Regions from separate parts of the Peribacillus sp. Aquil_B1 genome, predicted to be linked through region 3. Evidence: a T-box and tRNA genes for the amino acid it is inferred to sense, from the RefSeq annotation. Region 3 holds a T-box; the other regions hold tRNA genes.
The links. A T-box is a leader RNA that pairs with one kind of tRNA and senses whether it is charged. The one in region 3 lies ahead of argS (arginine--tRNA ligase), so its partner is inferred to be a tRNA-Arg.

Region 1 (11,248 bases), on a different contig from region 3:
TTTTTTGAAGGGTTTTCAATATGATTCCAGGTAATCAATCTTGAAAATCATTTCACTTTCATCCAAAATGGTAGTATGATAAGTTTCATGAAGTGGGGAGCTGTGTGTATGGATGAAGAGAAGCAGGCGGCATATGTAGCCGATATCGAGAGGGAATTGCGCTATGTATCGTCATGGCTTAAGCAAAGGGGAAGAGAAATTCTCCATGATTATAAAATTACCATTCCTCAATTCGTGGCTTTGCAATGGCTTTTTGAATCAGGAGACATGACGATTGGCGAATTGTCCACGAAGATGTTTCTCGCCTTCAGTACAACGACGGATCTGATTGACCGCATGGAGAAACATCAGCTTGTCCAGCGTGTCAGGGATGAAAAGGACCGGCGTGTGGTTCGAATTCACCTTCTTGAAGAAGGTGAACGGATAATCGAAGAAGTGATTAATAAACGGCAGCAGTACTTGAGCGGCGTATTAGTCAATTTTAACGAATCTGACATCATGTCCCTCAAAGGGATTCTAGTGAAACTACATCAAGAAATGAAAGAAAAATGAGGCGAGTTTTTTGAAACAACCGATAGGCATCATTGATTCAGGGGTAGGCGGTTTGACAGTGGCTAAAGAAGTCATGCGTCAGCTTCCAAATGAAAATATAATTTACTTAGGTGATACAGCAAGATGCCCTTATGGGCCGAGGACCAAAAAAGATGTCCAAACCTTTACATGGCAAATGACGAGGTTTTTGATGAAGAAGGAAATAAAAATGCTGATCATCGCTTGCAATACAGCGACTGCAGCTGTACTGGATGAGATCAGGGCAACACTTCCGATTCCGGTGTTGGGTGTCATCCATCCAGGGGCAAGGGCGGCTTTGAAAGTTTCTGATTCCTTGCATATAGGCGTTATTGGTACGGAAGGCACGGTGAAAAGCAAAGCATATGACGACGCGCTTGCCTCCATCAATTCCGATGTGAAAGTGGATAGTTTAGCATGCCCGAAATTTGTCCCGATCGTAGAAAGCGGGGAGTTTGAAGGGGGTATCGTCAATAGGGTCGTGGCACAAACCTTGAACCCGTTGAAGAAAACGAAGATCGATACATTGATCCTTGGCTGTACCCATTATCCGCTGCTGGGGCCTGTAATCTCTTCCTATATGGGGGATGAAGTACAAGTCATTTCCTCTGGGGAAGAAACGGCCCGTGAGGCAAGTGTCATTTTGGATTACTATAAATTAATCAATAAAAGCAAGCTCCGCCCAGTTCATCGCTTTTATACAACCGGTTCCAAAGATATGTTTGGTTCCATCGCGTCGAGTTGGCTCGGTATTCATGTCAATACCATCGAAACAATTAAAATCGATCACTTATAAGACTTCCATTTGGAAGTCTTTTTTCTTGTCTTGAACAGACGGTGTTAGTATCGATACGGTGATTATGAGCCATATATCAGATTCATATTTTGGAACAAGAATTCCCTATCAACATAAAGCCTGCTATGTCTTTTCAAGAAGTGCGAAAGGGAAAGAAGGATATGCCGAATTTATGAACGAAGATGTAGGTGATGTCATCGGAAGACAGAAAGAAGGTTCAAGAACCTGTCTTGTCGGCGGTGCAGAAAGAGTGAGTGATTTCATCAGGGAAACGCAGGGGGATGAAATGATTCTGTCCATCATTCCGATTACACTTGGGGATGGGAGCTGATTGCTCAATCAGAAGCTGACAAAGATGCTGCAATACGGGCAAGATGCCGGGCTCCATATCAGAGAGAAAAATAATTGGTCTATTTTCCCCTAGGGCTCGTATAAATAGGAGTACAAACTGTCCTAGGAGTGATTTTATGTCCAATAAATCAAAAGTAACAATGGTTGTGACCATTCTGGCATCTTCTTTTTGGCTTTCGGGCTGCGGATTATTTGGCGGTGAAGAGAAAAAGGAAATCGATCCACCAAAGGATGTTTCATTAGTCGAGGATGAATCTTCATTGAAAGAAACAGAAACGAATGGTGAGGAAAAGCCAGCGGCTGATGGAGAATCAGGCGCTGTTGAATCGAAAACGGTGAAGACGGAGTTATATTTAATTGATAAAAGCGGGTATGTGGTTCCGCAGACATTGGAACTTCCTAAATCGGAAGCTGTCGCTAAACAGGCCCTTGATTACCTTGTCAGTAATGGACCAGTCACGGATAAACTTCCAAACGGGTTCAGGGCCGTCATTCCTGCCGATACCCAAATAAGCGTGAATATTAAAGACGGAGTGGCTGTGGCGGACTTTTCGCCGGAGTTCAAGAACTATCAGAAAGAGGATGAACTTAAAATCCTTCAAGCCATTACATGGACCCTGACACAATTCGACTCGGTCGATAAAATCCAAATGAGAATCAATGGAGAAGATATTTCCGAAATGCCGGTCAATGGCACACCGATAGATGAAAACATCTCAAGGTCGTCAGGAATCAATATCGATACGAGTGACGTAGTCGACATTTCCAATACAAAAGCACTAACCGTTTATTATGTAGGCGGTGACGAGGAGTACACCTATTATGTTCCGGTGACGCGCAGGATCAGTGAAACGGTGTCTGATAATGTAACGGCGGTCATTAAGGAATTAACGAAGAGTCCTTCAGGTTCTAGCCTGCAAACAGGGTTCATGAGTGATGTAGCTTTACTTGACGAGCCTAAAGTGGCAGAAGGTAAGGTAAGCCTCAATTTTAACGAAAATATCCTTGGAAGCTTTAAAGAGAAAAAGGTATCACAAGAAGTCCTTGATGCCTTGGTCCTTTCTTTAACGGAACAGAAAGGAATTGAAAGCGTTGAAGTGCAAGTGCAGGGCAGCGCAGATGTTCTTAATGAAGATGGAAAGAAATTATCCGAACCAGTGGTACGTCCAGAGAAAGTCAACACAGGAAGTTTTTAAGGAACGATATTATATTGGAAATAGCACGATGAGACAGCCTGACGCTGTCTCTTATTTTTTTGCCTCCAGAATTGCATTAGATGAAAACTAATACCCCTGCCTGGCAATTTCTCGTATCGTGAGAAAGTTTTTACATAAATAAATTTTTAAAAGGGGAAATTACTTTTAATAATGCGATCAATGGGGGGGATATTTTTGGATCAAAGGGTAATTCAAGCTGTACACATCTATGTTTTAATCATTATGAATACAGGATTCATGGTACATGTCCTGCTCCTTCCCAATATCTTGACTGCATCTCAACGCGATGCATGGATAAGTGTCATAATAAGTGTTGTTCCTTGTATCGTTTGGACCCTATTTATTTTTTATATTTATAAAAAACTAGATAAAGAAGATATAATCGATCTTCTAAAAAAATGGTCTACACCTTTGGTTACAAATATTTTCACGATGGCATTTGGGTTGTACTTTGTAATGAACGCATTCATTACCGTCAAATTTACAGTGATTTGGGCAAAAGCTAATTACACTCATGACATCCCAAACATCGTAGTCGTCAGCCTATTCACTTTTATTTGTATTTTTGCAACGTATAAAGGAATACGCACCATAAGCACTTTGGCTCTCCTGTTTCTTCCGTTCGTCACTTTTTTCGGGATATTTGTGGGGCTGGGGAATACGACTAATAAGAATTACGAATTATTGTTCCCGATATTAGAAAGCGGGTATCGCAATACTCTAAATGGTATTTTGTATACGAGTGCAGGATATTTAGAAATGATCGTTTTTTTATTTTTGACTCCTTACCTGAAAGATAAGCTAAAAGCCAAGTGGATTTTATTAGTTGGTGTAATTTTAATCATGCTGACGTTAGGACCACTCATGGGAGCGATTGCAGAATTTGGTTCTGTGGAAGCGGTGAAAATGAGGAATCCAGCTTATGAACAGTGGAAGTTGTTAAGGTTTGGCTATTATATCACTCGACTCGATTTCCTTTCCATTTTCCAATGGCTATCAGGTTCCATGATTCGAATAAGTTTATGTTTATTTATAGGATATAAATTAATCTCGAATTCAAAACATCAGAAGTGGATACTGCTTTCCTTATATTTAATGATTGTTATTGGAACGCTCATCCAGTGGGATGCCACTTCATTTTTTTATTTTATATATAAATATTTCTTTCCAATCAGTAGTCTGTTTCTCTTGAGTGCTGCAATTATACTGTTATTTCTTATCATAAAAAAAGGAAAAGGAAAAGGTGAAACATTATGAGGAAGGGAAAATTGAATGGAACACCTTCTTGCATTGGCCAAATCCAAAAATGGTTCGATCATTCCTCTGATGTTGATTTAAGAACAAAAACATTTGATCCCGAAGGTCGTTATTTGTTGGGGTTTTTATATGCGCCAAACTTAGTGGATATGCAATTTATCAATGAAGTGATACTGCCTACAATATCAAAAGCGATCCAAGAAAATGGGGAGTTAACGATTGATCGATTAAGCAACATTATGGAGATCGGTACGCTAAAAAAAGACTCCGATATAAAAGGGGAAGTAGAAAGCATTCTTTTTTCAGGAGACCTAATCATTATTAATGAATCTTCTGATGAAATTTACTATACCCCATTAGCTAATTCCCCTAAGCGAAGTCCGGAAGAATCCAATATAGAATCTTCCATTCGCGGACCTAGAGATGGATTTGTTGAGAATATATCGGATAACATGTCTTTAATTCGCCAAAGGTTAAAAACGTCAACACTTAAATGCATTGAATATACAGTCGGGGAAAGAAGTAAAACTAAAATATTGCTGCTTTATATAGATGACATTATTAATCCCTCAATTCTTTTGGATATTAAAAAACGATTGGATTCATTAAAGGTCGATATCATAGTCAGCAGTTACCAAGTTGAAGAGCACCTGTATGATACTCAATTTTCCATCTTCCCTTTAATGGATTATATCGGTCGACCGGACTATGTTGTTGAATCCTTGAATCAAGGGCGCTTTGCCATCCTGGTGGATGGGAATCCCACATGCTTGATCGGACCGACAAGCATTAATCAGTTACTGTATGCTGCTGATGACGCGCATGCAAGCTTTTTTTACATCAGTTTCATGCGCGTTCTTCGTGTAGTCGCCTTATTTGTAGCGGTTACGTTACCTGGTTTTTTTATAGCGTTAGTTTCCTATCAATTCGACCAAATTCCCTTTTCGCTTCTTGCGACGATTTCAATCACGAGACAGGGATTGCCGATCCCTGCTTCGTTGGAGGCTTTCATGATGATCATATTGTTTGAGCTATTTAAAGAAGCTGGTCTTCGCCTGCCAAAAGCTGTAGGTCCGACGGTTTCTGTATTGGGTGGGTTAATCATAGGTGATGCAGCGATTCGGGCAGGGCTGACTTCCCCCTCCATGCTTGTAATAATAGCTGTTACCGTTCTCGCAAGCTATACCTTAATCAATCAGAATATTGCTGGGAATATCGTTCTTATAAGGTTATTCATATTTGTGTGTTCAGCGTTTTTAGGCTTGTTTGGATTCTTCATGGGAATATTCCTTGTCTTGATTGTTGTGGTTTCGTTGGAAAGTTTCAGCCAGCCTTTTGTGAATCCACTTTCCAAGCCAAATAAATCGGATATGTTAAAAGTCTTGTTCAGGCTTCCGTATGGGATGTTAAAGCAGCGGAATCATGCTATACAGTCCACTGATAATGAACCTCAAAAGGAGTCAAACAAATGAGAAAGCTAATTGCAGTCATGGTTATTGGCTGTCAACTTTTACTGACGACAGGATGCTGGGGAATGAAGGAAATTCAAGCCCAAACATATGGAACAGCCCTAGGGATCGATTATAAAGAGGGTGAATTCATCTTATACTTTCAAGCGTTGAATTTTGCGGATATTGCAAAACAGGAGGGGGCAGCTATATTACAAGAAAAATCTAATGTTGTCATTGGGGAAGGTAAAGGGAAAAGTATCGAGGAAGCATTTACCGAATTAGAACAACATGCGGCATTACCGCTTTATATCGGGCATATTAACTCCTTCATTTTAAGTGAGCGTGTAATCAAGAATAAAATGAAGGATTTCATTGAATATGTAGGAAAAGAACCCTTATTGCGATACAATTCATGGCTGTTCGTTACGAACGAGGATATTAAAAAGGTGTTTAACAGTGATAGTTTCTTTAATCTTCCTAACATATTCACGATCATTCAAAGGCCAGAGACTGTTATTAATGAGAACTATTTCATTTCCCCGTTAAAATTCAGTGAACTGGTTTCAAAGTTTTATCAACCGGTCGGTTCCATTTTAATTCCCTCTTTGGTCATAGATGAGCATCATTTCTCAGGGAGCGGGAAAGGAAAGAAGATACCAACGTTGAATGGCGGCTATGTTTTATCAAAACAACAATATAAAGGGTTCGTAAGTAAACAAGATTTGATAGGTTTAAAATGGGTTGAAAACAAGGCGACAGTCATGTTTTTCTCCCTGAACAAACAAAAGGTAAGTGTTGAAATCATGGACCCCAAAACAAAAATCATAGTATTGGAACAACAAAAGAAACCTTTATATGAATTAGAGGTTAGAGCAAATGGAATATTGAAACAAAATATAAATAACTTGGATATGAAAAAAATCGAAAAAAAGGTAGAAGCAAAAGTTAAGCAAGATATTTTGAAGACATTGGAGACGGGGGGGGAAATCAATACAGACCTATTTAACATAAGTGAAAAGGCATACAGATACCATGTCAATAAGTGGGATAATAAAATGATTAATGCCTTTGATAAGACTTCAATAAATAACATAAAAGTTAATATCCATATTGAACATAGTGAAAATTACAAACGTTAGTTTATAAGTTTCAGGTTATTGCAGATGAGGGAGTTGTGTTAGACTTAATTTATCTGGAAAATTCAGCGGCCTATTGATCATGAAAGGCGGCGCTGAATTCGTCCGTTTGGCACTGGAGAAAAAGCGGCTTTTACATATAACGAGTTACAGCAAATTCTTTCTTAGCCCGAAAAAAGCTCACATGCCGATAAAATGAAAAAGGGTGAAATGAAAAATGAAGACAGTAATCATTGCAACGAAAAATAAAGGAAAAGCAAAGGAGTTCGAAAGCTTATTCTCTGCTAAAGGATATGAAGTCAAAACACTTCTTGATGTACAGGATGCTCCGGATGTTGAGGAAACAGGGACGACCTTTGAAGAAAATGCGATCCTGAAGGCAGAGGCCATTGCCCATCAGCTAGGCCGTTTTGTCATTGCTGATGATTCCGGATTGATTGTAGATGCATTGGAGGGCCGTCCAGGCGTATATTCTGCGCGCTATGCTGGAGAGTCCAAGAGTGATGCAGCAAACACTGAAAAAGTCCTCCGGGAACTGGAAGGCGTGCCAAAAGAGGATAGAACGGCGAGGTTTTATTGCGCCTTGGCACTAGCGTCACCCAACCAGGAAACGATTACGGTATCGGGAACGATGGAAGGCTTGATTACAGAACAGCCTTCAGGAGCGAATGGATTTGGTTATGATCCCATCTTTTTTGTTGAGGAACAGGGTAAAACAAACGCCGAATTGACAAAAGAGGAAAAAAACAAAATCAGCCACCGTGCGAATGCATTGAGGGCTCTAGATGAAAAACTTGATCTATTTCTTAAAGGGGAAGAAGGAATGTGACGATGAAAGTGCTAATAATGAGTGACAGTCATGGCTTAACTCACGAAATCAGCATGATTGCCGACCGTCATAAACAAGAGGTTGCTGCCATGATCCATTGCGGTGATTCAGAGTTGGAAAGAAATGACCCTCACATGTCGGAGTTCTTAGCTGTACGCGGGAATTGTGACTATGATTCGGGATATCCGAATGATATTGTGGAGAGTATCGCAGGCAAGCGTTTCTTCCTTACGCATGGACACCTCTATAACATAAATATGACCTTGATGAACCTATCTTATAAAAGTGAAGAGACAGGGGCGGATATTATTTGCTTTGGTCACTCCCACGCTGCAGGCTCCGAATTGATTGACGGCAAGCTCTTCATCAACCCGGGAAGCATACGTCAGCCGCGTGGACGAAAAGAGAAAACCTATGCCATTTTGGAAATCGGAAATGACCAACTTGAAATCATCTATTATGACCTTGAAGGAAAAATCGTAGAAGAACTAAGAAATGCTTATCAAATGGGATGACTTCATGTATAATGAACAGGAAGCGTTTTTCCCCGCTTCCTGTTCATAAAAAAAAGAAAAAACTTTTTATGAAAAACCGTTGACTTTCTTTTGATATCCTACTATAATAAGAAGTGTCCTAAGGGAACAGTTAAGGTAATACATAAGTTTTACCGCAACTTATATCATAAACGTCTCAGTAGCTCAGCTGGATAGAGCAACGCCCTTCTAAGGCGTCGGTCGGGAGTTCGAATCTCTCCTGGGACACTAACTAAAAAAAAGCCAAAACCTTTTAAGGTTTTGGCTTTTTTTACTTTTGGCTTAAGTCAACGAGGGTCATTTCAGTTTGCTATCCTTTTAACTGTTAAAGTTCGTATGACGACAAGAAGTTTTTTATTTCATATTTATCGCAGGTGGATGACCTTTTATGTCGAACTTGTTATAAATAAGGAGATGTTTAAATGAATAAAGATAGATTATTCAAGTTCATTCAAACTTCCACTCGGGGCAATTTCTTCTCAGTCGAAATAACCGAAGATGGAACAGAAGTGGTCCAATTAGCCAAGGAGTTAGAAAAAGAAGGAAGAATCAAGTTAAGGGAATGCACACGAAAAGAACAGGGTGTTTATCTGGAAGGAATACTTAAGTTTGTGCCTAGCTAATACTTAATGAGCCCCAACGGAGGACTGATATTAGGAATTTCATATGCTCCACAAACTCAGGCATCCATGATTGGATGCCTGAGTTTGTATCTGATTTTAAAGTAAAGTTGATTGGAGCGGGTGTGAGAGACTCCGGGCGAAAAGTGCGTCCAAGGGAGACCTCACAGGCGCAAAGGGCGCCAAGGAGGCTCCCGGACCGCCCGCGGAAAGCGAGTGGCTAACGTTCGAATTTTACAAAAATCAATGATTATCGAGTTTGTCTACAAATTCAGGTATCCATGATCGGATACCTTTTTTCTATATCAAATTCTATTTAATGTTTGGAGATTTTTTTTAATGATTTCACGGTTTTTGATTATTGCCGTATTCAATTCTTCGACGGGTGAACTTTTATCATCTTCTAAACTAAGCTGCATCCCACTTGATTGGTTTTGTATAAGTAATTCAATCGTATCGCGTAATTCTGGCAGTGATACATTGAATTGTTCAGATAAATGTTGTAATGCCTTGTGTAAATCGGTGTTATGGATTGATGGAACAATCGAATCGTTTTCATTTTTCAATAATATATCCTCCTCTAAAGCTTATTCACGCTTATATAGCATATTATTGGGGAAATTACGCTTATTATTCAATAAATTATATCGGCATAGTACCATGGGAATCTACTAATGGATGGTGTATTTGTAAGCCGGCTGTGTGTTAATGAAGCCTCTGGCCATCAAGGGCATCTTTAGATGATTTGCTGGAATTAAATCAGAAAAAACATTGACATAATGTAAACGAATTAATATTATGTTTATTATATTATAAACTTTATAGGGAAGTGTTTGTTTTATGAAGGACGCTGAAATGTTTTGGAACGCCTCTCAGGATGAGCTTAAACAAGGGTATATAGAAGGTGAGAACCAATTTGTTTGTTTGCTGTGCGGAAATGCAGTTGAAAAGGGGATAGTATATCCGAAAGATGGGGTTCTTTATGAAGCAAAGAGGTATATGCGAATTCATATTGAACATGCACACAGCTCCGTTTTTGAATATTTGATTGATCTCGATAAAAAACTTACAGGCCTTACGGACCATCAAAACCGGCTTCTTCGTCTATTTTACCAAGGGAAGAATGATGCTGAGGTTCAGGAGGAAATGGGGATTGGCAGTCCGTCCACCATTCGGAATCATCGTTTTGTGTTGAAAGAGAAAGAGCGTCAGGCTAAGTTGTTTTTAGCCCTGATGGAACTTTTGAAAGATAAAGATGAACATGCACCGGCATTTATCCCGCTTCATCAAAAAGCGACGATGGTTGATGATCGTTATAACGTTACCGAGGATGAAAAGGTGACTGTACTGAAAAAATACTTCCCTAAAGGCAGTCAGGATGCATTAAAGTCTTTCCCGCCGAAGGAAAAACAAAGGCTGATCATTCTCCAAGAAATTATGAATCGTTTTGAAAATGATCGGAAATACGAAGAAAAAGAAATCAATCAAATATTGGGTACCGTTTATCATGATCATGTTCTTTTGAGAAGATATTTAATAGAATATGGATTCTTGGATAGAAAGCCTGATGGGAGCCAATATTGGCTGAAGAAATGAGGAGGCAAGAAAGATGGATCGTAAAAAAGAATTGAAGCAATTATATAAAGAAACGAAAGTTGAAGCAGGTGTGTACCAAATCAGAAATACGGTAAATAATAAAGTTTTTATCGGAAGCACCAGGAATTTAAAGACGTTGAAGGGGAAGCAATTTGAATTGGAAGTCGGAACGAACACCAATAAAGTGCTGCAGGGTGAGTGGAACCAATATGGGAAAGATGCTTTTTCTTTTGAGGTACTGGAAGTATTGAAGCCCAAAGATACAGGATTTTTTGATGTTAAACGGGAATTGAAAAAGCTTGAAGAAATATGGATGGAAAAAATTCAGCCATACGAAGAACGGGGATACAATAGAAAAAAATCCACTGACTTGTAAGTGGCCTTTAAAACAGGGAGTCGTTTGTGGCTCTTTTTTTTGTGGGAAAATAATCAGGGGATCTCACTTGTTGTAAGTTTTTAAATGGTTTAAGCTAATAATGAGGGTCCTGTTCATGAAATGGGGGGAAACCCGTGGAGGACCTTCACTAAATAATTAATTTTAGGAGTTGCGAATGAAAAAAATAGGATGGACCATAACGGGGATAGGAGCAATCATAGCGCTGGGGGCCTTACTTTATCCTTTGGATGTTATTGATAAAACTCTGTGTATATATTTATTGCTCGGCGGTGCGGGGCTAATGTTTGTCGGGTCTATGTTCAGGGCCTTTTCGCTCCTGAAAAGATGATTGATTTAAAGGTTGATCAAAAAACATGGAGAAAAACCAATTGAAGCCCGGCAGCATCTGGCTAATGAACGCACCTTTTTAGCTGGGTAAGAACGGTGATAGCGGGGTTGGTTTTCTTGCGACAAGCCGCATTTTACGATTGGTAGGCATCGGGATCCCGGGTTGAT
Region 2 (11,248 bases), on a different contig from region 3:
ATCAAATGTTTCAGTCAGTGTACCAATTTGGTTCACTTTGATCAGGATGGAGTTGCCGATGCCTTTTTCGATGCCTTCAGCCAATTTTTTCGTGTTCGTTACGAAAAGATCGTCACCAACAAGTTGAACTTTAGAACCGATGCGTTCCGTTAAAAGTTTGTGGCCATCCCAGTCATTTTCATCCAGGCCGTCCTCGATGGAGATAATAGGGAATTCATTCACTAGCTCTTCATAGAAAGCTACCATTTCTTCTGATGTAACGCCATTGCGGCCTTCGCCAGCAAGATCATATTTGCCTGTTTCTTTGTTATAGAATTCAGATGAAGCTACGTCCATGCCAAGGTAGATATCTTCGCCTGCTTTGTAGCCAGCTTTTTCAATTGCCTCGATGATGACTTGAAGCGCTTCACGGTTTGAACCAAGGTTTGGCGCAAAGCCGCCTTCATCGCCGACTGCCGTATTCAAGCCTTTGGCAGAAAGGACAGATTTCAAGGCATGGAATACTTCTGCACCCATACGAACTGCTTCTTTGAAGCTAGGAGCGCCTACAGGAAGGATCATGAATTCCTGGAAGTCAACATTGTTATCGGCATGTGATCCGCCATTAATGATGTTCATCATTGGAGTCGGAAGTTGTTTCGCATTGAACCCTCCAAGGTAACGATACAATGGTAAACCTGAAAATTCCGCAGCAGCATGGGCAGCAGCCATCGATACGCCAAGGATTGCATTAGCTCCCAAGTTTCCTTTGTTTTCAGTGCCATCCAATTCAATCATAGTAAGGTCAAGGCCTGCTTGGTTCGTTACATCCAAACCGATGACAGCTTCAGCAATGATATCATTTACATTATCGACTGCTTTTTGTACCCCTTTACCCAGGTAGCGAGATTTATCTCCGTCACGAAGCTCAACCGCTTCGTGTTCTCCTGTTGAAGCACCTGATGGTACGATTGCACGTCCGAAGTATCCGGACTCTGTTTGGATTTCTACTTCTATTGTTGGATTACCACGGGAATCTAGCACTTCGCGTGCATATACATGTTCGATGTACGGCATTATAAATCTCTCCTTTTCCTATTCACAATTTTATTTAGATAATAGGGATTTCCCTGTCATTTCAACAGGTTTTTCGACTCCAAGCAAATCAAGCATCGTTGGAGCTAAATCACCTAGGATACCACCTGTTCTTAATGTTACCTGATTTTTAGTGATAATGACAGGCACGGGATTCGTAGTATGGGCTGTCATGGGGTTGCCTTCAAGCGTTACGACTTCATCGGCATTCCCATGGTCAGCGGTAATGATTGCTGTACCGCCTTTTGAGACGATTAAATCGACAATCCTACCTAGGCATTCATCCACTGTTTCAATCGCTTTAATGGTAGGCTCAAGCATCCCTGAATGACCAACCATGTCCGGATTGGCAAAATTCAAGAGAATGGCATCAAAGCGATCAGCCTCAATTTGTTCCACCAATGCATCCGTAACTTCATAAGCACTCATTTCAGGTTTTAAATCATATGTAGCGACTTTCGGAGAATTAATTAAAATCCTCTCTTCACCAGGAAACTTCTCTTCACGTCCGCCGCTCATGAAAAATGTCACATGCGGATATTTTTCAGTTTCAGCGATACGAAGCTGGGTAAGCTGGTTTTGGGAAAGTACTTCCCCTAATGTATTATCAAGATTTGTCGGATTAAATGCAACATATCCGTCAACTGTTTCTGAAAAATGTGTCAAGCATACAAAATGGAGATGCTTCGGATGTCCAGGGCCGCGGTCAAATGAGCGAAAATCCTCATTCGTGAACGTATTGGAAATCTGGATCGCCCGGTCTGGACGGAAGTTATAAAAGATTACGGCATCATCATTTTTAATCGTTGCCACCGGTTTACCGTCTTCCGCCGTTATGACTGAAGGTATCACGAACTCGTCAAAAATACCATGTTCATAGGAATCCTCGACACATTCCATCGCGGAAGAGTAAGCAGGGCCATCACCATACACCATCGAACGGTAGGATTTCTCCACACGCTCCCAGCGCTTATCACGGTCCATCGAATAATATCTTCCGGATATGGTCGCAAACTGTCCAACACCGATTTCCTTCATTTTCGCTTCCGCTTCCTTAATATAACCTTGCGCCGTTTTCGGCCCGACATCACGACCATCTAAAAATGCATGTACATATACATTTTTAACTCCTTCTTTTGCGGCCAATTTCAGCAGGGCATACATATGATCAATATGACTGTGCACGCCGCCATCTGAAAGAAGACCGAAAAGATGAAGGTCCGTGCCTTTTTTCTTTGCATGGCTCATGGCATCGACCAAAGTTGGGTTTTGGGCAAACTCACCTTCACGGATAGCCAGGTTCACACGGGTCAGACTTTGATAAACGATCCGTCCTGCCCCGATATTCAAATGGCCCACTTCCGAGTTCCCCATTTGACCGGCAGGCAAGCCGACCGCTTCCCCGCTTGCAGTTAAATGGGAATGCGGATACTGCTCCCAAAAACGGTCAAAGTTCGGTTTTTTCGCATGAAAAACAGCATTTCCCTTTTCCTCGTTACGGCAGCCAAAACCGTCTAAGATGATAAGTGCCACAGGCGACTTACTCATAGTGACCAGCCTCCAGCAATTGTAAAAACGAATCGGGTTTCAGGCTTGCACCGCCAACCAATGCACCGTCTATATCAGGTTGTGCCATGTATTCTTTAATATTCTCAGGTTTTACACTGCCACCGTATTGAATGCGGATGGCTGCAGCTGCTTCATTTGAAAATTTGTCGGCAACAACCGAGCGGATATGCGCACAAACTTCATTTGCATCTTGAGCAGATGACGATTTTCCTGTTCCAATCGCCCAAATCGGCTCATAAGCAATAACGGCTTGTTTCAATTGATCGTCAGATAATCCGGCAAGGCCATTTTCAATCTGGCTGCCTACGAAATCATTCGTTTCGCCAGCTTCCCTTTGCTCAAGTGTTTCACCGCAGCAAACGATCGGGGTCAATCCGTGGGCAAAAGCGGCATGAGCTTTTTTATTAACAGCTTCATCCGTTTCGTTGAACATTTCCCGGCGTTCGGAATGCCCAAGTATGACGTAGGATACACCAAGATCAGCCAATGCGATTGGGGAGATTTCTCCTGTAAAAGCACCGCTTTCTTCAAAGTGCATGTTCTGCGCCCCGATTTTCACATCGGTTCCTTTTGCTGCTTGAACCAGTTGATCCAAAAATAAAGCTGGAGCACATACAACCGTATCGATTACATCTTGCTTCGGAATCAAATTGCTCACTTCTTCTAAAAAGGCCGTAGCTTCAGATAAAGTTTTATTCATTTTCCAGTTTCCTGCAATAATCGGTTTACGCATTTGGTTTCTCATCCCTTCTAAAGTTGAAATATGTAACGGTCAGTCTTATTTATCGTTCAAGGCTACAACGCCAGGCAACTCTTTGCCTTCCATGAACTCAAGAGATGCACCGCCGCCAGTTGAAATATGGGACATCTTTTCTGCCAAGCCAAACTTTTCTGCAGCTGCGGCTGAATCCCCTCCGCCTACAATGCTGTACGTATCTTTTGCTTCCGCCAAGGCTCTAGCAACGGTTTTCGTTCCATTCGCAAATTTATCGAACTCGAATACACCCATTGGTCCATTCCAAATGACAAGTTTGGAACTTTTGATTACATCCGCAAATAACTCACTTGTTTTTGGACCGATATCAAGAGCCATTTTATCATTTGGAATAGCATCGATATCGACATTCGCTGTCTCTGCATCAGGTGAAAACTCAGCCGTTACGACTGCATCGATAGGCAAATGAAGCTTTACGCCTTTTTCTTTTGCACTTTCGATGAAAGATTTGGCCAATTCAATTTTGTCTTCTTCCAATAAAGAATTACCGATTTCATGACCTTGCGCTTTAATGAATGTATAGCCCAGTCCTCCACCAATGATCAAGTGATCGACTTTTTCCAAAAGGTTTTCGATAACGCCTATCTTATCCTTAACTTTTGCTCCGCCAATTATAGCTGTAAAAGGACGTTCTGGGTTGGATAGGGCTTTTCCAAGTACAGAAAGCTCTTTTTCCATCAGCAATCCGGCAACGGCTGGGAGATGGTGCGCTATCCCTTCAGTTGAAGCATGTGCACGATGCGCAGCTCCGAATGCATCGTTAACATAAACATCAGCCAGTGCAGCAAATGACTTCGCCAATTCTTGATCGTTCTTCTCTTCTCCTGGATAGAAACGAACGTTTTCCAACAACAGGATCTCGCCATCTTGCATGTTATCGATGATTGATTGAACGGTCTCGCCGTAAGCTTCTTCTGCCTTTTGCACATCCTTGCCGCTAAGTTCGCTTAGTCTTTCCGCAACAGGTGCTAGACGCAATTCTTCTACGACTTGTCCTTTAGGACGGCCAAGGTGGCTGGCTAAGATGACTTTAGCGCCTTGTTCTGTCAGATAGGAAATCGTCGGCAGTGCAGCTTTGATTCTCGTATCATCCGAAATCTTTCCGTCTTGCATCGGCACATTGAAATCAACACGGCAAAATACGCGTTTCCCCTTTAATTCAATATCTCTAATCGACTTTTTATTCATAATCCAAGAACCTCCTTAGATATTGTTATCATATTTTTGATTTCTTTAGTCAAAAAGGGAGAGGGCAAATTTCCCAACTCCCCTTTTCTCTTTTTCATTATAGTCGGTTTCCAGGAAATTATCCAAAAACAAGAAATGTAAACGCTTGACTGATTAATGACTTACTAATAATATCATCTTCTGCCAAGTTTTTTTAGAGGTGTGATAAAAAAAACCTCACCTTGGTGAGGTTTTTTTATTATTCTAATTACAATCCTTTTTTAGCCAAATAGTCGATTAAATCAACCACACGGCTAGAGTATCCTGTTTCATTATCATACCAAGATAATACTTTAACCATGTTTCCTTCCATTACCATTGTGGAAAGGGCATCAATTGTAGATGATGATGGGTTACCGTTATAGTCAGTTGATACTAGCGGAAGTTCGCTGTACTCAAGAATTCCTTTTAATTCGCCTTCAGAAGCCTTTTTGAATGCTGCATTAACTTCTTCAACTGTTGTGTCTTTTTCAAGTTCTGCAACAAGGTCAACGACAGATACGTTTGGAGTTGGTACGCGCATTGCCATACCATTCAATTTCCCTTTAAGTTCAGGAAGAACAAGTGCTACAGCTTTTGCTGCCCCAGTTGTTGTAGGAATGATATTCTCGGCAGCTGCACGTGCACGGCGGTAATCTTTATGTGGCAAATCAAGGATTTGCTGATCATTTGTATAAGAGTGAACAGTAGTCATCATACCGCGTTTGATTCCGAATTGTTCATGAAGCACTTTAGCAAATGGAGCTAAACAGTTCGTTGTACAAGAAGCATTGGAGATTACATGGTGGTTAGCTGCATCATATTTGTCTTCGTTAACACCCATGACGATTGTGATGTCTTCATCAGATGCAGGAGCAGAGATGATTACTTTTTTCGCTCCAGCTTCTAAATGCTTAGCTGCATCTGCACGTTTCGTGAAACGACCTGTAGATTCTACTACTACTTCTACTCCTAGTTCACCCCATGCTAATTGTGCAGGGTCGCGTTCAGCCAAGACTTTGACTTTATGACCATCAACAACAAGGTAATCTCCATCAACTGTTACTTTTTCATTAAGAGATCCATGAATTGTATCGTATTGAAGAAGGTGCGCTAACATATTAGCATCCGTTAAGTCGTTAATAGCAACAATCTCTACCCCAGGATTACTCAATGCTGCACGAAATACATTACGTCCAATACGTCCAAAACCATTAATACCAACTTTTACTGCCATGAAAAATTCCTCCTTTTAAGTTCGCAAATATATTAAGGGGTGTAATTCCCCTGAATTAACTCTTGTGCCGCCGCTTCATCCGTGATTAAAACGGTTGATGAAGGTGCGCCTTTCATGTAGGAACGGATAGCCTTTGCTTTAGTTTTACCACCTGCCACAGTTATCACTCGCTTTTCAGGGCTAAGATCATCTAACTGGATGCCGACTGTCAAAACTTTATGAACAACTTTGCCGTTTTCATCGTAATAATAACCGAATGCCTCTCCTACAGCATTTCCATCTAACAGCTTCTTTAACATTTCTGGCGAAGAATTTCTTCTTTCTGCCATCGCCATGGCATCACCAATTCCATGAATGATCATATCCGCAGATTTGATTTGGGAAATCACTACTTTAATTGCAGGTTCCTTCTGAAATGAAGCATAAACCTCACCGCTTAATTGATCGGGTACATATAACACTCTGTATGAGGCCTGTGCCTTCTGGGCCATTTTTTCAACAATCGTATTGGCCTGATTCTGCACTGCTTCACCAATTCCCCCGCGGGCCGGGACAAATGTCAATTTCTTCGACGCTTCATCAGGTGACAGCGAATCAGCGACTTCGGCCATTGTCGATCCGCCAGTAACTGCAATGATATTCTTTGAGTTCCATTCTCGTTTCATACGGATTGCACAAGCTTTACCCAATTCTTTTTTCACCCATGGAGTCTCATCACAATTTCCTGAGACAATAATGACCTCATCCACTTGCAATAAATCCTGCAATTGCCGTTCCATTATGTCTATACCCATTACTTCACGCATTATTCCTTCTAACTTATCCAGGATTTCAATCCCTTCATCGGTCAGCGTCATGCCAGAGGTGAATATGTTAACCAGGTTCTGACTTTTCAGAAAATCAACCTCGCCTCTAAGCGTCCGCTCTGTCAAATTAAGGCTCACGGACAGACTGCGCCTTCCAACCGGCTGCATCATTTTGATATAACGCAGGATATCATATCTTTTTTGCATAACCATAAGGAAATCCGGTAATAATTTTCTTTGTACCTCGAGTAATGTACGCATATTTAAAACTCCTAAAAAGTTAAGTTGGACGTTTAATGTCCCGCGTAGTCATTTTCTGTCCCACTTAAAACAAAAAAATATTCCTGCTACATATTTTATTCTAGCAGGAACGGAATGTTTCTTCAAATGATTTGAAAAATTATTTTTCCAAAAGGCGTTTTAGAGCTGATTTATCAACATTCCCGAATTGAACGATATCATCTTTCCATTCTACGACAGGAATCATCAGCCCGAATTTCTCAAGCAAATCATCATCGGTATGGATATCGATTTCTTTATAGCCTATGCCTGATTCCTCTTTCACATCTTCAAGCACCTGCTTGGCTTTATCGCATAACGGGCATTTATCCCTACTATATAAAACAAACGCATTTGATTCCAAATCACTCATCCTTTTCAATCATATCTTTTTCGTTTAGATGAAGAAGGGATACCTAATTGTTCGCGGTATTTGGCAACGGTTCGGCGTGCCAGGATAATTCCATGCTCTTCTTTCAACCGTTCTGCCAGATCCTGATCCGAAAGCGGCTTTTGTTTATTTTCCCCATTGATGGCTGCCTGCAGGCTCTTTTTTGCCTGCATGCCCGACATATCCTCATCAAGGCCGACTGACTGTAAAGAAGTAGTGAAAAATATCCGCATCTCTATCGTGCCAAATGGTGTCTGCACGTATTTCCCTTTGACCGCCCGGCTTACTGTGGACTCATGTATTCCAAGTTCGTCGGCGATTTCCTTCATCGTCATCGGTTTCAAATAGTTCAGGCCATGATGAAAGCACGCCGGCTGTTTATCGACGATGCACTGAATGACCTTCAATATCGTTTCTTTCCTCTGTTGGATCCCTCTGGAAATCCATTGGTATTCCTGCCACTTATCCTGGATAAACCGTTGAACCCCCTGATCCTTATGGCTCTTCATACGGTTTAAATACCCTTTATCCACATTAAGATTAGGTGTGTTACCATCATAATTCCCGACAAGCAGCATGCCATCCCGAACTTCCACGACCACATCCGGCACTATATAAGAAGGTTTTTCCTGAAAAAAGAGTGAAGCCGGTCGCGGGTTCAATGTCTGGACATAATCAAATACTTCTTGAATTTCCTTCATTGTAACACCGATTTTCTTACTTAGGTCTTTCCAGCGCTTTTCAGCAAAATCGAGGAAATGGTTTTCTATGATCGATTCCGCAAGCAGATTCACCGCTTCTGCTTGCACCTGAAGCAAAAGGCACTCTTGAAGATTTCTCGCTCCAATTCCATGCGGCTCGAGTTCCTGTAAAATTGAGAGGCTTTCTTCCAAAACGATCGGAGATATACCTGGGATACATATATCATCCAGCTCAGTCCTTAAGTAACCGTTTTCATCAAGGTTATGAATTAATAGCAGCAACGCCTTCTGCTGCTCACCGGTAAGCTGCTGAAGATTCACCTGGGACATGATATGCTGTTCAAGCGATATAGTATCTTCACTGATCTGTTCAATCCAATAGTTTGCATCATACGTATTCTTAAGAGTCCGTTTCCCCTTTTTCCGGTCAAAAGTTGGCTGAAATAAAGCCGATGTTGGCTGATCTATGGACAGTAATGGATTCTCCACCATTTTATTTTCTAAAAAAGCCGATAGCTCCTGCGAGGAGTATTGCAGCAATGTAATAGCTTGCATAAGCTCCTGCGTCATTGCCATCTTTAATGTTTGCTGTTGAAAAAGTCCTGCTTTCATATTCATACTCATCGATTCATCCCTCCCCCACTCCATTTTACATTATCAGGAGAAAATTCTACACAAAAACCCATGAAAACGCTTACGTTTTTTTCTGAATAGTTTATTTGTTTTAAATACTATATGTTAGAAACGCAAATTAAACAACTACTTTTATTGAAAAATCACCATTTTTCAATAGTGTGTGCGAATATTTTCAAGACGGGGCTTACATTACAGGATTCGATGGAATATTACGGAAATCGAGTGGATTCGCCAAAAATCTTAGGGACCCTCTTAAAAATGACCAATAAAAAATCCCCCACTTTATTAAGCAGAAGATTGGTAATGCCCTCGGCAGGAATCGAACCTGCATTTCAAGCTTCGGAGGCTTGCGTTCTATCCGTTGCACTACGAGGGCGTAATAGAAAATAATTTTTCAACAGATTTCATTATATGATAGATTCCCCTCCTTTGCAAGGGTTATCAGGTTTAAAACTTCGTCATTTGGGTATTATGGGTAATGTGGAAATTCATCCCTGTGCGGCATAATATATAAAGTAATCTATCGGGAAGGAGCCTTAGCCAGAAAATTGTCGAACAAATTATCCATTATAGGGTTTGTTTTGTTTGACCTAAATTGACCAAAAAGTGTATCATACATACATAAAGAATTTAAATGATTCTCTTAATCGAAGGAGGAAATGAACATGAATTTAATTCCTACAGTTATCGAACAAACAAGTCGTGGGGAGCGTGCCTACGATATTTACTCCCGTTTATTAAAAGACCGGATCATTATGCTAGGAAGTGCAATTGACGATAATGTTTCCAACTCCATTGTTGCTCAATTACTATTTTTAGAAGCGGAAAATCCTGAAAAAGATATCACTCTATACATCAACAGCCCTGGTGGAAGCATCACTTCCGGTATGGCCATTTACGATACTATGCAATATATCAAACCTAATGTATCGACAGTATGCATCGGCATGGCCGCTTCCATGGGCGCTTTCCTATTGGCCGCTGGTGAAAAAGGCAAACGTTATGCGTTGCCAAACAGTGAGGTCATGATTCACCAACCACTTGGAGGAGCTCAAGGTCAAGCTACGGAGATTGAAATTGCTGCCCGCCGTATCCTTCACTTGAAAGATAAACTGAACCAGATCTTGGCAGAACGCACTGGACAACCTATTGAAGTCCTTCAAAGAGATACGGAACGTGATAACTTCATGACTTCCGAAAGAGCCCTTGAATATGGCTTGATCGACAAAGTCATCACGCGCAGCATCCTTGATGACAAAAAAGACTCTAAATAATTATGCAACAAAAGGCTCCGGAGATCGCCTGAAGCGACTTCCGGAGCCTTTTTTACATTATAAATGAAAAGGATGCACTTTTAGGCATCCTTTCTTTTAACCCTCTTGCTGAACGAACTCTTCCAATGCCTCTAGCGCTTCTTTTTCATCGCGTCCTTCGACGATTAACTTCACGGACACGCCAGAACTGATGGCAAGGCTCATTAATCCCATTATACTTTTTGCATTCACTTTCTTTCCTTCTTTTTCAAGAAAAACATCTGAATGAAAGCGGTTAGCTTCTTGTACAAAAAGGGCCGCCGGCCGCGCTTGCAAACCCGTCTTCAATTTTACCTCAACTTGTTTTTCCACCATCTTGATCTCCCCTGTTAGCTTTATTTTTTCGCAGCAATAGCTTCTCCCCCACGGAGCCTGTCAGCTATTTCATCAATCTTTCGTAATCGGTGATTAATCCCGGATTTACTGATGGTTCCCCCAGAAACCATTTCCCCTAGTTCCTTTAAGGTTATATCCTGAAACGCTATCCTAAGCTCCGCAATTTCCCTAAGCTTATCCGGTAAAATGCCTAATCCCACCGTATCCTCGATATAATGGATATTTTCAACCTGACGTAATGAGGCTCCGATCGTTTTGTTCAAATTGGCTGTTTCACAATTCACAAGCCGATTCACTGAATTACGCATATCACGGACAATCCGTACATCTTCGAACCTTAATAAAGCTGAATGGGCGCCAACTATACTTAAAAACTCGGCAATCTTTTCGGCTTCTTTCAAATAAATGATGTACCCTTTCTTGCGTTCAAGAGTCTTGGCCTTCAAGCCAAACTTATTCATTAGCTCACAAAGGGCATCATTGTGCTCTTTGTAAAGTGAGAAAATTTCAAGGTGATAGGAAGACGTTTCCGGATTATTCACCGAACCCCCCGCAAGAAATGCACCTCTTAAGTAAGAACGCTTACAGCATTTCTTCCCAACAATAGTATCGGATATAGCGTGGAGAATTTCAAAGCCATCTCCTAAAATTTCCAAATCGGTTAAAACCCGCTGCCCTCCGGATGACATCCTGACAATATATACATTATTCTTTTTAAGCTTCATCTTTTTACGGACCAACAGCTCGACCTGGACCTCATAACTTTTTTTCAGCAGCGTATAAATCCTTCTGGCAATCGCAGCATTCTCCGTTTGAATATCCACAACAAGCTTCCGATTAGAAAATGAAAGGGATCCGTTCATCCGGATAAGCGCACACAATTCCGCTTTACCGCAGCAATCCTTTCCCTCTAATGTAGTAAGCT
Region 3 (10,087 bases):
GAATATGCACAAACAAATAATGAAGCGGACGCAACCATCGTAATCGGCGGCGGCGGATTGACGGGCGTTGAGCTAATCGGTGAAATCGTGGATCATTTCCCTAAAATCGCTAAAAAGTTCGGAGTGGACTTCAAGGACTTGAAAATCAAGCTTGTGGAAGCTGGTCCAAAAATCCTTCCAGTCCTGCCTGACCACTTAATCGAACGTGCGATGACAAGCTTGGAAGCACGCGGCGTTGAGTTCTTGACGGGTCTGCCTGTAACGGGTGTTAAAGGCAATCAAATCGAATTGAAAGACGGACAAACGATAACGGCCAATACGCTTGTTTGGACAGGCGGAGTTGCGGCTCTTCCTATCGTAGGCGAATCAGGCCTTGAAGTGGACCGCGGCAAAGCAACCGTTAATGAGTATTTGCAATCCAAATCCCATAAAGACGTATTCGTTGTCGGGGACAGTGCCGTTGCTTTCCCTCCAGAAGGCGGCCGTCCATACGCTCCTACTGCTCAAAATGCTTGGCAAATGGGTGAGCTTGTTGGTTACAACCTATTTGCAGCCTTTGAAGGCAAGAAACTCGAAGAATTCTCACCTGTAAACTCAGGTACACTTGCGAGCCTTGGCCGTAAGGATGCGGTGGCAACGGTTGGGGCCAATAACACGTCCCTTAAAGGCCTTCCGGCTACATTGATGAAAGAAGCAAGTAATGTTCGCTATCTATCACACATCAAAGCCCTATTCAGCTTGGCTTATTAATTCATGATCGCCGTGACATTTTCACGGTACATGCCCTTTATTCCCATTTGGGAGTAAGGGGCATTTTTCATTTCAGAAAAGACGGACAATCTACTTGAAGGGTCCCGTCATGACTCTACATCACTATGTTTCTCTCCGCCATTTTTATTAGCCCGTTTGTCGTTATCCGACGTTCAAGTTTGTACCATACTGCATATCATGAAATTAACCTTATTAAAGGAGGGGTCTTTATGCCGAAAGGAAAAAAAGGAAAAGGCGGCTCATCTGGCAGCAGCAGCTGTAGCTCAAGCAAGTCCACTGGCTGCACATCCACTGGAAGCAAGTCCACTGGCTGCAAGTCCACTGGAAGCAAATCCACTGGAAGCAAATCCACTGGAAGCAAGTCCACTGGAAGCAAGTCCACTGGCTGCACATCCACTGGAAGCACTTCCACTTGCAGCACTTCTACTTCAAGTACATCCACTGGATGTGGAAAGAAAAAAAGAAGAAGATAGATAGTTCAATCTAAAAAGCTTCAACTTGATCAATCTCTGATTGATCAAGTTGAATTTTTTCATACATTACATGTTTGCGCTTGACCATCATACATCTTCAAGAAAGGAAGGTGAGTGTATGCCTTATCATATTCCATCTTATTTCTTAATGATTGAAGAAGAAGATCTAGAAGATTTACGTGCGGACGTATGGAGTAATGACCCCATTCCCGCCTATTTGAAAGTGGAAAACGACATTTATGATATCGATATTGCCTATCGGGGTTCTTATACCCGAAAATTCCGGAAAAGATCCTATTGGATTGATTTCATCGACCCAGAAAAATTCTTTGGCGCCCACAAAATCCATCTCAATGCCGAATACAAAGATCCTTCCCTCATTCGTAATAAACTCTCACTCGATTACTTCCAAGACCTTGGAGTTCTTTCCCCCTATAGCCAGCATATTGACTTATACCGTAACGGCTCTTGTAAAGGGGTATATTTACAACTGGAGTCCGTTGATGAATTCTTTTTGGAAAAAAGAGGACTTCCTGCCGGCCCCATTTATTATGCAGTCAACAATAGTGCCAATTTTTCATTGGAAAGGGATGGAAAACCGAAGGATTCCCTTGTATCAGGCTATAAACAAGCGTTTGGAAAACCGTCCGACGATGAATACCTTATTGAATTGATCAGAAAAATCAATACCACCCCGCTTGCCAAATTTCCCGAAGAAGTCTCGCAGCATCTTGATATCCATAAATACTTACGCTGGCTGGCTGGAGCTGTATGTACAATGAATAACGACGGTTTCACTCATAACTATGCATTATATCGCAATAGTGAAACAAACTTATTTGAAATCATTCCTTGGGATTATGATGCCACTTGGGGACGCAAAGTCAGTGGCGGGATCATGGAGCACACATACGTCCCTATTGGAGGAAAAAGGACAAATCACTTAAGTCATCTTCTATTGCAGGTTCCGGAATACCGTAAGTTCTACAAAGACCTCTTGGTTGAACAATTGGAAACCACATTTACTGTGAATCACATGAAAAATAAAGTATTATCACTGCACCAGGCGATACGCCCCCATATCCTTCTTGATCCATATAAAAAGAATAAAGTGGATCTGTTTGACAAGGAACCGGAATTCATCTTCGAATTCATTCGTAATCGCAGTGATTACTTAAATAAGCATCTTGGTGACCTAGATGAAACAAAACTGAAAGCCAAGCAGGACTGGAAAAAAGCAATTGAGGCCGTATCACCAATCTGTATAAAAAATACGGGGAAATATGGCAGGGGAATATATGCGGTAAGGGATATTAAAAAGGATGAACTCATCGAGGCATCACCTGTCATCATTTCACCGAAAAGCGAATGGAAATATTTAAAGAAAACGTCACTCTTTCATCACTGTTTCTATTGGGGAGATGACGATGAAACGGCCATTGCCTTAGGAAATGGATCGCTATTCAATCATTCATACACTCCGAATGCGACGTATGATAATAATTTAGATGATTTAACGATAGACTTTTATGCACATAAAGACATAAAGGCTGGCGAGGAAATCACGATCAATTACAACGGTGAAATTGATGATAAATCTCCCTTATGGTTCGATGTCATCGAGTAAGATATGAAAGAATCCATTTTGAAAGTTCAAAATGGATTCTTTCATTTTACCTTTACATTTTTTTCGGCGCGGAAATTCCCAATAAACTTAGAGCATCCTTCAATACAATCGCTACGGAAAAAGCGAATGAGAGTTTCATTTGTTTCCATTCATCTTCAACTAGGATCTTTGTATGTGCATAATACTTATTGAATGCACGCGATACATGCAAGCTGAATTTTGCGATTTGTGATGGATCGGCTTGTTCAAACGATTTTTGGACAATGCTCGGATATTGCTCCAGCAGCTGGATGACTGGCCACGCATATTCACCTAAAGCTTCAAAAGTGATGGCCTGCTCTTTAAATTCGCCCTTTTCAAGCAATGAAGAAATTCGCGCATATGTGTACTGTACATATGGACCCGTTTCTCCCTCAAAATTCATCATTTGTTCTAATGAAAAATCAATATCATTCATGCGGTTATTTTTTAAATCATTAAAAATAACTGCTCCGACACCGACCTGTCTTGCAACCAGTTCTTTCTGTTCAAGCGCTTGATTTTTTTCTTCAATATTGCGCTTCGCAGTTTCGATCGCCTCTGCCAAAACATCCGCAAGGAGCACGACTTTCCCTTTACGTGTCGACATTTTCTTACCGTCTTTTAACATCATTCCAAATGCTACGTGCTGTAAGTCTTTTGACCATTCATACCCCATTTTTTCAATGACGTTGAATAGTTGTTTAAAGTGCAGGGATTGTTCGTTTCCGACAACATAAAATGTTTTCTTAGCCTCATACTGTTTTTTACGATACATGGCGGCAGCTAAATCACGCGTGGCATAAAGTGTTGCACCATCCGTTTTCGTAATCAAACAAGGCGGCATATCTTCCAATTGCACGACATAGGCACCTTCAGATAGGGTAAGTAATCCTTTTTCTTTTAGTTCCCCGACAACCGCATCCATTTTGTCATTGTAAAACGCTTCGCCGGCATAGGAATCAAAACGGATGCCCAATAAATCATAAATGGTCTCAAACTCTTTTAGAGACGCATCCCTGAACCATTTCCACAATGCCAGTGCTTCCTCGTCCCCATCTTCAAGCGACTTGAAGCTTGCGCGTGCTTGTTCATTCAACGATTCATCACTTTCTGCTCTTTCATGGAACTTCACATAGATTTTCAATAATTCCTGAATCGGCGAAGCTTCGATTGCCTCTTTGTCGCCCCACAGCTTATACGCGACAATCAACTTGCCGAATTGCGTGCCCCAATCTCCTAAATGATTAATACGGACGGCATTGTAGCCATTTTTTTCGGCGATATTAGCCAGTGCATTCCCTATGACCGTTGAGCGTAAGTGCCCCATGGAAAAAGGCTTGGCAATATTTGGGGAGGAATAATCAATCACAACATTTTCCTGTACAGGCTGCATCGAACCATACTGATCCTTTTCACTTAATACCGTTTGCAGCACATTTTCCGTCACCATCTGTTGATTGACGAAGATATTCAGATAACCACCCACAACGTTCACTTCTTGGATCAACTTACTATTTAATTGTTGGGCTATTTCAGACGCAATCACCTGAGGCGATTTTTTGAATTTTTTCGCAAGAGTAAAACATGGAAAGGCGACATCACCTAATTCCATCAATTTTGGCTTTTCCATTAATTTCTCTATTTCACTAGCTGGCATTTCATTGTTCAAAGCAGTTGAAATCAATTCTGCAATTGGTTTATTCATCGTCATTTTCCCTCCTAAACAAAAAAAGCCCCCGCCTCTAAATAAGAGACGAGAGCATGAATTCCCGTGGTACCACTCTAGTTGCCACAAATTGTGACCACTTTCCATTGTTAACGAGGTGACTCCCCGATATTCCCTACTAAACGGTTCAAGAAATTTCTCCAAAGTGCGCTTCATTCATCCGTCCTGCATTAGGCTCCCACCATCCCTAACTCGCTTTCCATTTCAAAATGAACTACTCTCTTCATCACAGAATTTTCAATATTATAATTTAATCCATCGTACACAATTTAAAAATACGTGTCAACAGAATTAAGCAACAAATCCTAACCAGCCGGTAACTTCATTTTATCCTTGATGGTGGAAAAATATTTCCTTACTGTCCCAATTGTGCCGCTTTGCTGATTAGACGGCTCAATTTTTGATTGACCATCGGCTAACAAACCTAACACTCCCATTTCCCGGCCATTATTGCTGGAAGACTCATCCATAAGTTCTGGGGAATATATTCGCTTGCCATCCATTATGCTGCGAATGGAGCAAGCTAACTCTTCACCCGGGCTATCCTTCAATAAATAACCACTTACATTAGCCTTTAGTGCGAGTTGAAAATAACCAGTCCTTCGGAATGTCGTTAAAATGACCACTTTACATTCAATTGACCTTAATGCTTCTGCTGCCTCAAGTCCGCTCATTACAGGCATCTCCATATCCATGATACACACATCAGGCTGTAATTGGTGTACAAGAGCCACCGCTTCTTCTCCATTACCGGCTTGCCCGACAATTTCTATATCTTCTTCAAGATTGAGTAGAGAACTTATTGCCTCTAACAGCATTTGCTGATTCTCTGCAATGACAATTCGAATCATTTTAAGTTCTCTCCTTTATCGAGTTCCTTATATGAAGCAAAGACTCCCCCAAATCCGAGGATTATTAAGGGAGTCTGGTATGATACATGAACGTTACAGTTCAGATTTCACTTGAGCTGGAACACTTTTTTTCGTTAAATATTTTATATCTTTGAAACCGATAAAATTCTTGGATTCCTCATCCCATAAACGGAAACGGAGTGAGCGCAAGCTTGTCGCAAGAGTAATAGTTGGAACGTTCTCTAAAGGCTGCGTATTGTTGTGGGCCATTTCCAATTTATAGTTAGGTACCCTTGGACTTAAATGGTGAACATGATGGTAACCGATATTACCAGTAAGGAACTGCATGAGTTTTGGAAGCTTATAAAAGGAACTTCCTTCCACTGCTGCCAATACATATTCCCACTCCTCATTTTCTTCAAAATAAGAGTCCTCGAATGTATGCTGGACGTAAAACAGCCAAATGCCGACTGAACCGGAAATCATGAAAATGGAACCTTGTACCAGAAGGAATGACTGCCAGCCTACTGCCAGGCAAAGCAATGCCGCTAAAACGACGATTAATACATTCGTCAAATACGTATTATTTTTTTCCTTCTTTCTAGCGCCTTTACGGTTAAATCTATTTTTAAGAAGGAAAACATAAATTGGTCCCAAACCGAACATAACAATTGGATTGCGATAAAAACGATAGGCAAAACGAAGTTTAAACGGTGCAGCCAAATACTCATCGACAGTAAGGGTCCAAATATCCCCTGTACCCCGCTTATCCAAATTACCGCTTGTTGCGTGATGCACAGAATGCTCATGTCCCCATTGATCAAACGGGAATAAAGTCAAAACACCCATGATCGTACCGACTGCTCTATTCGCACGGCGGTTTTTGAAAAATGAATGATGCGTACAATCATGAAATATGATGAATATTCTTGTCAAGAAGCCAGCAGCAAACACAGCAGGAATCAAAGCTAACCAATAAGAAACGGAAAGACTTATATATGCTAGGTACCATAAAATAACGAATGGCCCCAGGGTATTGATGATCTGCCATATACTTTGCTTTGTCGTTGATTGTTCAAAAGGAGCAATTTGTTTTCTCAAGTTTTTCGTATTTTGCAAGGTCATATTTCAATTGCACTTCCTTTTATTTGTCGTTATCCATAGTATAAAGAAACCAACCTCATTTTATTAGTACCAGGTGTCATGACTAGAAGATGACAAATGTCATGTACAAGTCATTTCCAGAGGCAAACGTAAAAAAAGGCCAACCAGTAAAAACCGGTTGACCTGTTCATATGTATAGGATTTCATTATCGTCCTCTAATAAGGCTTGGCAACATTATTTGACAATACAACATTAAGTAAAATGTTTTTAGAGAGATGCCTATTATCCACATATGCTACTTATGATAGGCTTAGACTATAAGGATTTACCATTTGAAAAGCTATAAAGGGGGATTAAAATGGATAAGGAAATGGAGAAAATAATCGTAAAATCATTTTTCACCAAAAGGCTCCAAGATAGAGTTCTGTTCGAATTGTCTTCAAACAAGAAACGCAAAGATGCCTTAAGTCGACTTTGTCATACTTACAGAACGACTCTTCGTGAAGAATATATCATGGAGATTTCAAAACCTAATTCAGATCCAGTAGGTATAGCTAAGTTACTGAAACAGAATGGTGCTGGACACTCTTGTTATGTAATATCCTGGGATGAAGATATTGATGGTATGGAAATCCCCTTATTAACCGCCTTAGAAAAAGTTGTTGGGATGGGGATGCCGGCAATCATATCCTGTATCCCAAATAAACTCGCTTATTTTGAAGCTGAACAAGAAGTCCTTCCATCTCCAAGATTTTTGCTTAAAAGAAACCATATATAATTGCATACACAAATAGGACTACTAATTTTATAGTCCTATTTCTAGTGAAATATCAACATCAATCTTTAGTCACTCCCCTTTTAAAAATAAATAAAGACCATAATCCGTCGAAGTAGAGGCATAACCCATTTGGCGCAACATGGCTGTGATTTGCCACGGTGATATGTTCCATGATTCACGACATGCGTAATCAATTCGGCAACACTTGTTTTCATTAGACCGCCAGCTGGATTCTCAATTATAAGAGGCTTATCTACATTTTCTTTTTGGCTAAGCAGCGATTTGTACCGCTCGGACAACTCAAAAAACATGGCCTCCATTTCCTCTAATTCCTTTGACTCTATATGTTCCTTCAGTTGTTCAGCCAGCACCAATGCATGTTTCATGCTTTTACCGGAAAAAACCTCCACCCACCCCAGATCGGAAAGATACACATGGGCCATCACACTCGATATCGATGAAAACACACTTTGAACTTCTTGATGGTAAACATCCTTTGGAAGCTCTTTTAAACGGTTGAAAATCTGATTATTTGCCCATATGTTAAAATCATAAAACTGTAATGCAAAATGTGACATACGCCTCTCCCCTTCTACTTCAAAATCAATTGTCCTTCATATCGAATATTCCGTCCTTCAGTGAAATAATTCGACCTACGCAAGGATAAATTCGACCTACACATGAATTAATTCGACCTACGAACAGATTTATTCAACCCACACAAAGGTTAGAAATGCCTTTCCACAATGTACCTCTATTTTAAAGCTATTCTCCATAGTAAACTAGTAAAGTTAAATTTTACAAAGGGGAATAAAATAATTGTGAAAAAATTCTATAGATGTTTTATTATGTTAACCCTTCTTTGTATGTGTCTTTTTCCAACCAGTGGTCATTCATCAAGTAAAACCCAATCCATAGGTTCTGTTAAAGTGGACAATACAAAAGTGTTTAGTTCTCCTAAATTAGGTTCTACACAATTAAAGACCTTAAAAAAGGGCGAGGAGTTTCCCATCATTTCTTCGTCCGTTGGTGATTCCGCTGGGCCCATCATTCATAAAGTGAAGACTGGAAACACATTATGGAAAATAGCAAATCAATATGGTGTTTCAGTAAGTGAGCTGCAAAAAGGAAATAAATTAACTTCTTCCGAAATAACTGTCGGCCAAAACCTGAAGATTCCCCAGAAATATAAGATTCATAAGGTTGTATCAGGAGATACATTGTGGAAGATTTCTACTAAATACAAGGTAACTACAAGTGATTTGACGAAATTAAATAACTTACATACGGTTACCCTTAAAGTTGGCCAAAAATTGAAGGTTCCGGATTATTACTACCAGGTTCAATTGCTTGGCGGAAAAAAGGGCTGGATAAAGAAATCCCAGCTTCAAAAAAAGGCGCAAAACCGTATCGTCATGGGCTGGAAGCATAATGGATCGAAAGAAAACTATACGCAGCAACTTAAACAACCCAATTTGAATGTAGTATCTCCCCGTTCTTATACGCTGACAGATACCGGTCATTACGTTTCCGTTTCTGTAGATACAAAATACATCCAAGCTGCCCATAAACAAGGAAAACAAGTTTGGCAGCTTATCGGTAATAAATTTGACCCTGTTTTAACTGGTTCTGTACTAGGCAATACAAAAAAACGCCAGAAATTAGTTTCAGCTTTACGAGATTCACTTGTTAAAACGAAAAGTGATGGAATAAATGTAGATTTCGAAAACATCGATCCAAAAAATAAGAAGGATTTTGTACTTTTCATAGGCGAACTAAAAAAGGCACTAAAACCGCATGGAATTATAGTGTCTGTGGATGTCACCCGAGAAAATGAGGACCCTTTTTGGTCAAAAAGTCTAGATAGGAAAGCACTTGGCAAAATAGCGGACTATATAATCATAATGGGTTATGACGAGCATTGGGGCGGAAGCCCGGTGGCCGGATCCGTTTCCTCGTTACCTTGGATCAAAGAAGGAACCAAGCTTTTAATGAAAGAAGTACCTGCCCATAAGATCATATTGGCTGTACCCTTTTATACGAGAGAATGGGTAACCGATTTGTCGACAAAAAAAGTGAAAAGTCATGACCGTACCATGGCTGAGGTCAACAAAATCATTTCATCTCATAAACTTAAAAAGGAATGGGATAAAAAGACTCAACAAAATTACGTGGAGTATACTTCCAAAGGGGAAAAGCATCAAATTTGGATAGAGGATAAAAAATCGATTAAGCTCCGTATTGACCTGGTAAAACAAAATCATCTAGGCGGTGCAGCTGCTTGGTACATTGGATCAGAAACCCCTGACATTTGGGATGTCTATCATTTTAATCAATAGGTAAACGGATAAAGGAAAAAGGCCTCACATTGTGTGCGGCCTTTTCTGCATGACATCTTTTTCTTTCGGTCTCGTCGTCTTAAGTGAATAGACCACCCCAATAAATATCAAGGAAATACCCAGAATTTGAATACCATCCGGTTTAAATCCTGAAAGCAGAATATCCAAAAGGATGGCAACTGCCGGATCGACAAAAATCATGAAAGATACTACATTTGTAGGCAAATGGCGGATACTATTAAAAAACAGCAAATACACGACGCCTGTATGGATGATGCCGGTAAGCACCGTATAAAACCATTCGGAAGATTTTAACGTTGTATATACGGAATAATCGACAAAAGGAATCAGTACTAAAAATCCAATGAACATTTGCAGAAATGTAGTCGCATATAC

Region 1: it encodes a tRNA-Arg, which carries the amino acid that the T-box ahead of argS (arginine--tRNA ligase) is inferred to sense. The anticodon was not compared.
Region 2: it encodes a tRNA-Arg, which carries the amino acid that the T-box ahead of argS (arginine--tRNA ligase) is inferred to sense. The anticodon was not compared.

Annotation. Positions count from the first base shown of each region.
Region 1 is NZ_JAKXEE010000001.1:701,700-712,947, forward strand. Features, by position in the region: gene MPH60_RS03480 (MarR family winged helix-turn-helix transcriptional regulator) at 109-552, shown strand; gene racE (glutamate racemase) at 563-1,366, shown strand; gene MPH60_RS03490 (hypothetical protein) at 1,539-1,697, shown strand; gene MPH60_RS03495 (GerMN domain-containing protein) at 1,834-2,913, shown strand; gene MPH60_RS03500 (GerAB/ArcD/ProY family transporter) at 3,109-4,191, shown strand; gene MPH60_RS03505 (spore germination protein) at 4,188-5,663, shown strand; gene MPH60_RS03510 (Ger(x)C family spore germination protein) at 5,660-6,781, shown strand; gene MPH60_RS03515 (XTP/dITP diphosphatase) at 6,996-7,607, shown strand; gene MPH60_RS03520 (metallophosphoesterase) at 7,610-8,122, shown strand; tRNA gene MPH60_RS03525 (tRNA-Arg) at 8,295-8,368, shown strand; gene MPH60_RS03530 (hypothetical protein) at 8,563-8,763, shown strand; gene MPH60_RS03535 (hypothetical protein) at 9,066-9,326, opposite strand; gene MPH60_RS03540 (DUF2087 domain-containing protein) at 9,601-10,356, shown strand; gene MPH60_RS03545 (GIY-YIG nuclease family protein) at 10,370-10,732, shown strand.
Region 2 is NZ_JAKXEE010000003.1:226,714-237,961, forward strand. Features, by position in the region: gene eno (phosphopyruvate hydratase) at 1-1,056, opposite strand, end outside; gene gpmI (2,3-bisphosphoglycerate-independent phosphoglycerate mutase) at 1,087-2,622, opposite strand; gene tpiA (triose-phosphate isomerase) at 2,615-3,376, opposite strand; gene MPH60_RS19280 (phosphoglycerate kinase) at 3,422-4,606, opposite strand; gene gap (type I glyceraldehyde-3-phosphate dehydrogenase) at 4,854-5,861, opposite strand; gene MPH60_RS19290 (sugar-binding transcriptional regulator) at 5,894-6,928, opposite strand; gene MPH60_RS19295 (glutaredoxin family protein) at 7,068-7,310, opposite strand; gene rpoN (RNA polymerase factor sigma-54) at 7,325-8,662, opposite strand; tRNA gene MPH60_RS19305 (tRNA-Arg) at 8,979-9,050, opposite strand; gene clpP (ATP-dependent Clp endopeptidase proteolytic subunit ClpP) at 9,340-9,948, shown strand; gene MPH60_RS19315 (HPr family phosphocarrier protein) at 10,045-10,302, opposite strand; gene whiA (DNA-binding protein WhiA) at 10,323-11,248, opposite strand, start outside.
Region 3 is NZ_JAKXEE010000004.1:506,872-516,958, reverse strand. Features, by position in the region: partial or broken gene MPH60_RS23800 (NAD(P)/FAD-dependent oxidoreductase) at 1-750, shown strand, start outside; gene MPH60_RS23795 (hypothetical protein) at 949-1,248, shown strand; partial or broken gene MPH60_RS23790 (CotH kinase family protein) at 1,363-2,442, shown strand; gene MPH60_RS23785 (SET domain-containing protein) at 2,455-2,871, shown strand; gene argS (arginine--tRNA ligase) at 2,924-4,603, opposite strand; T-box leader at 4,639-4,857, opposite strand; gene MPH60_RS23775 (response regulator) at 4,924-5,469, opposite strand; gene MPH60_RS23770 (fatty acid desaturase) at 5,563-6,594, opposite strand; gene MPH60_RS23765 (hypothetical protein) at 6,933-7,352, shown strand; partial or broken gene MPH60_RS23760 (DinB family protein) at 7,422-7,930, opposite strand; gene MPH60_RS23755 (LysM peptidoglycan-binding domain-containing protein) at 8,282-9,691, shown strand; gene MPH60_RS23750 (DMT family transporter) at 9,716-10,087, opposite strand, start outside.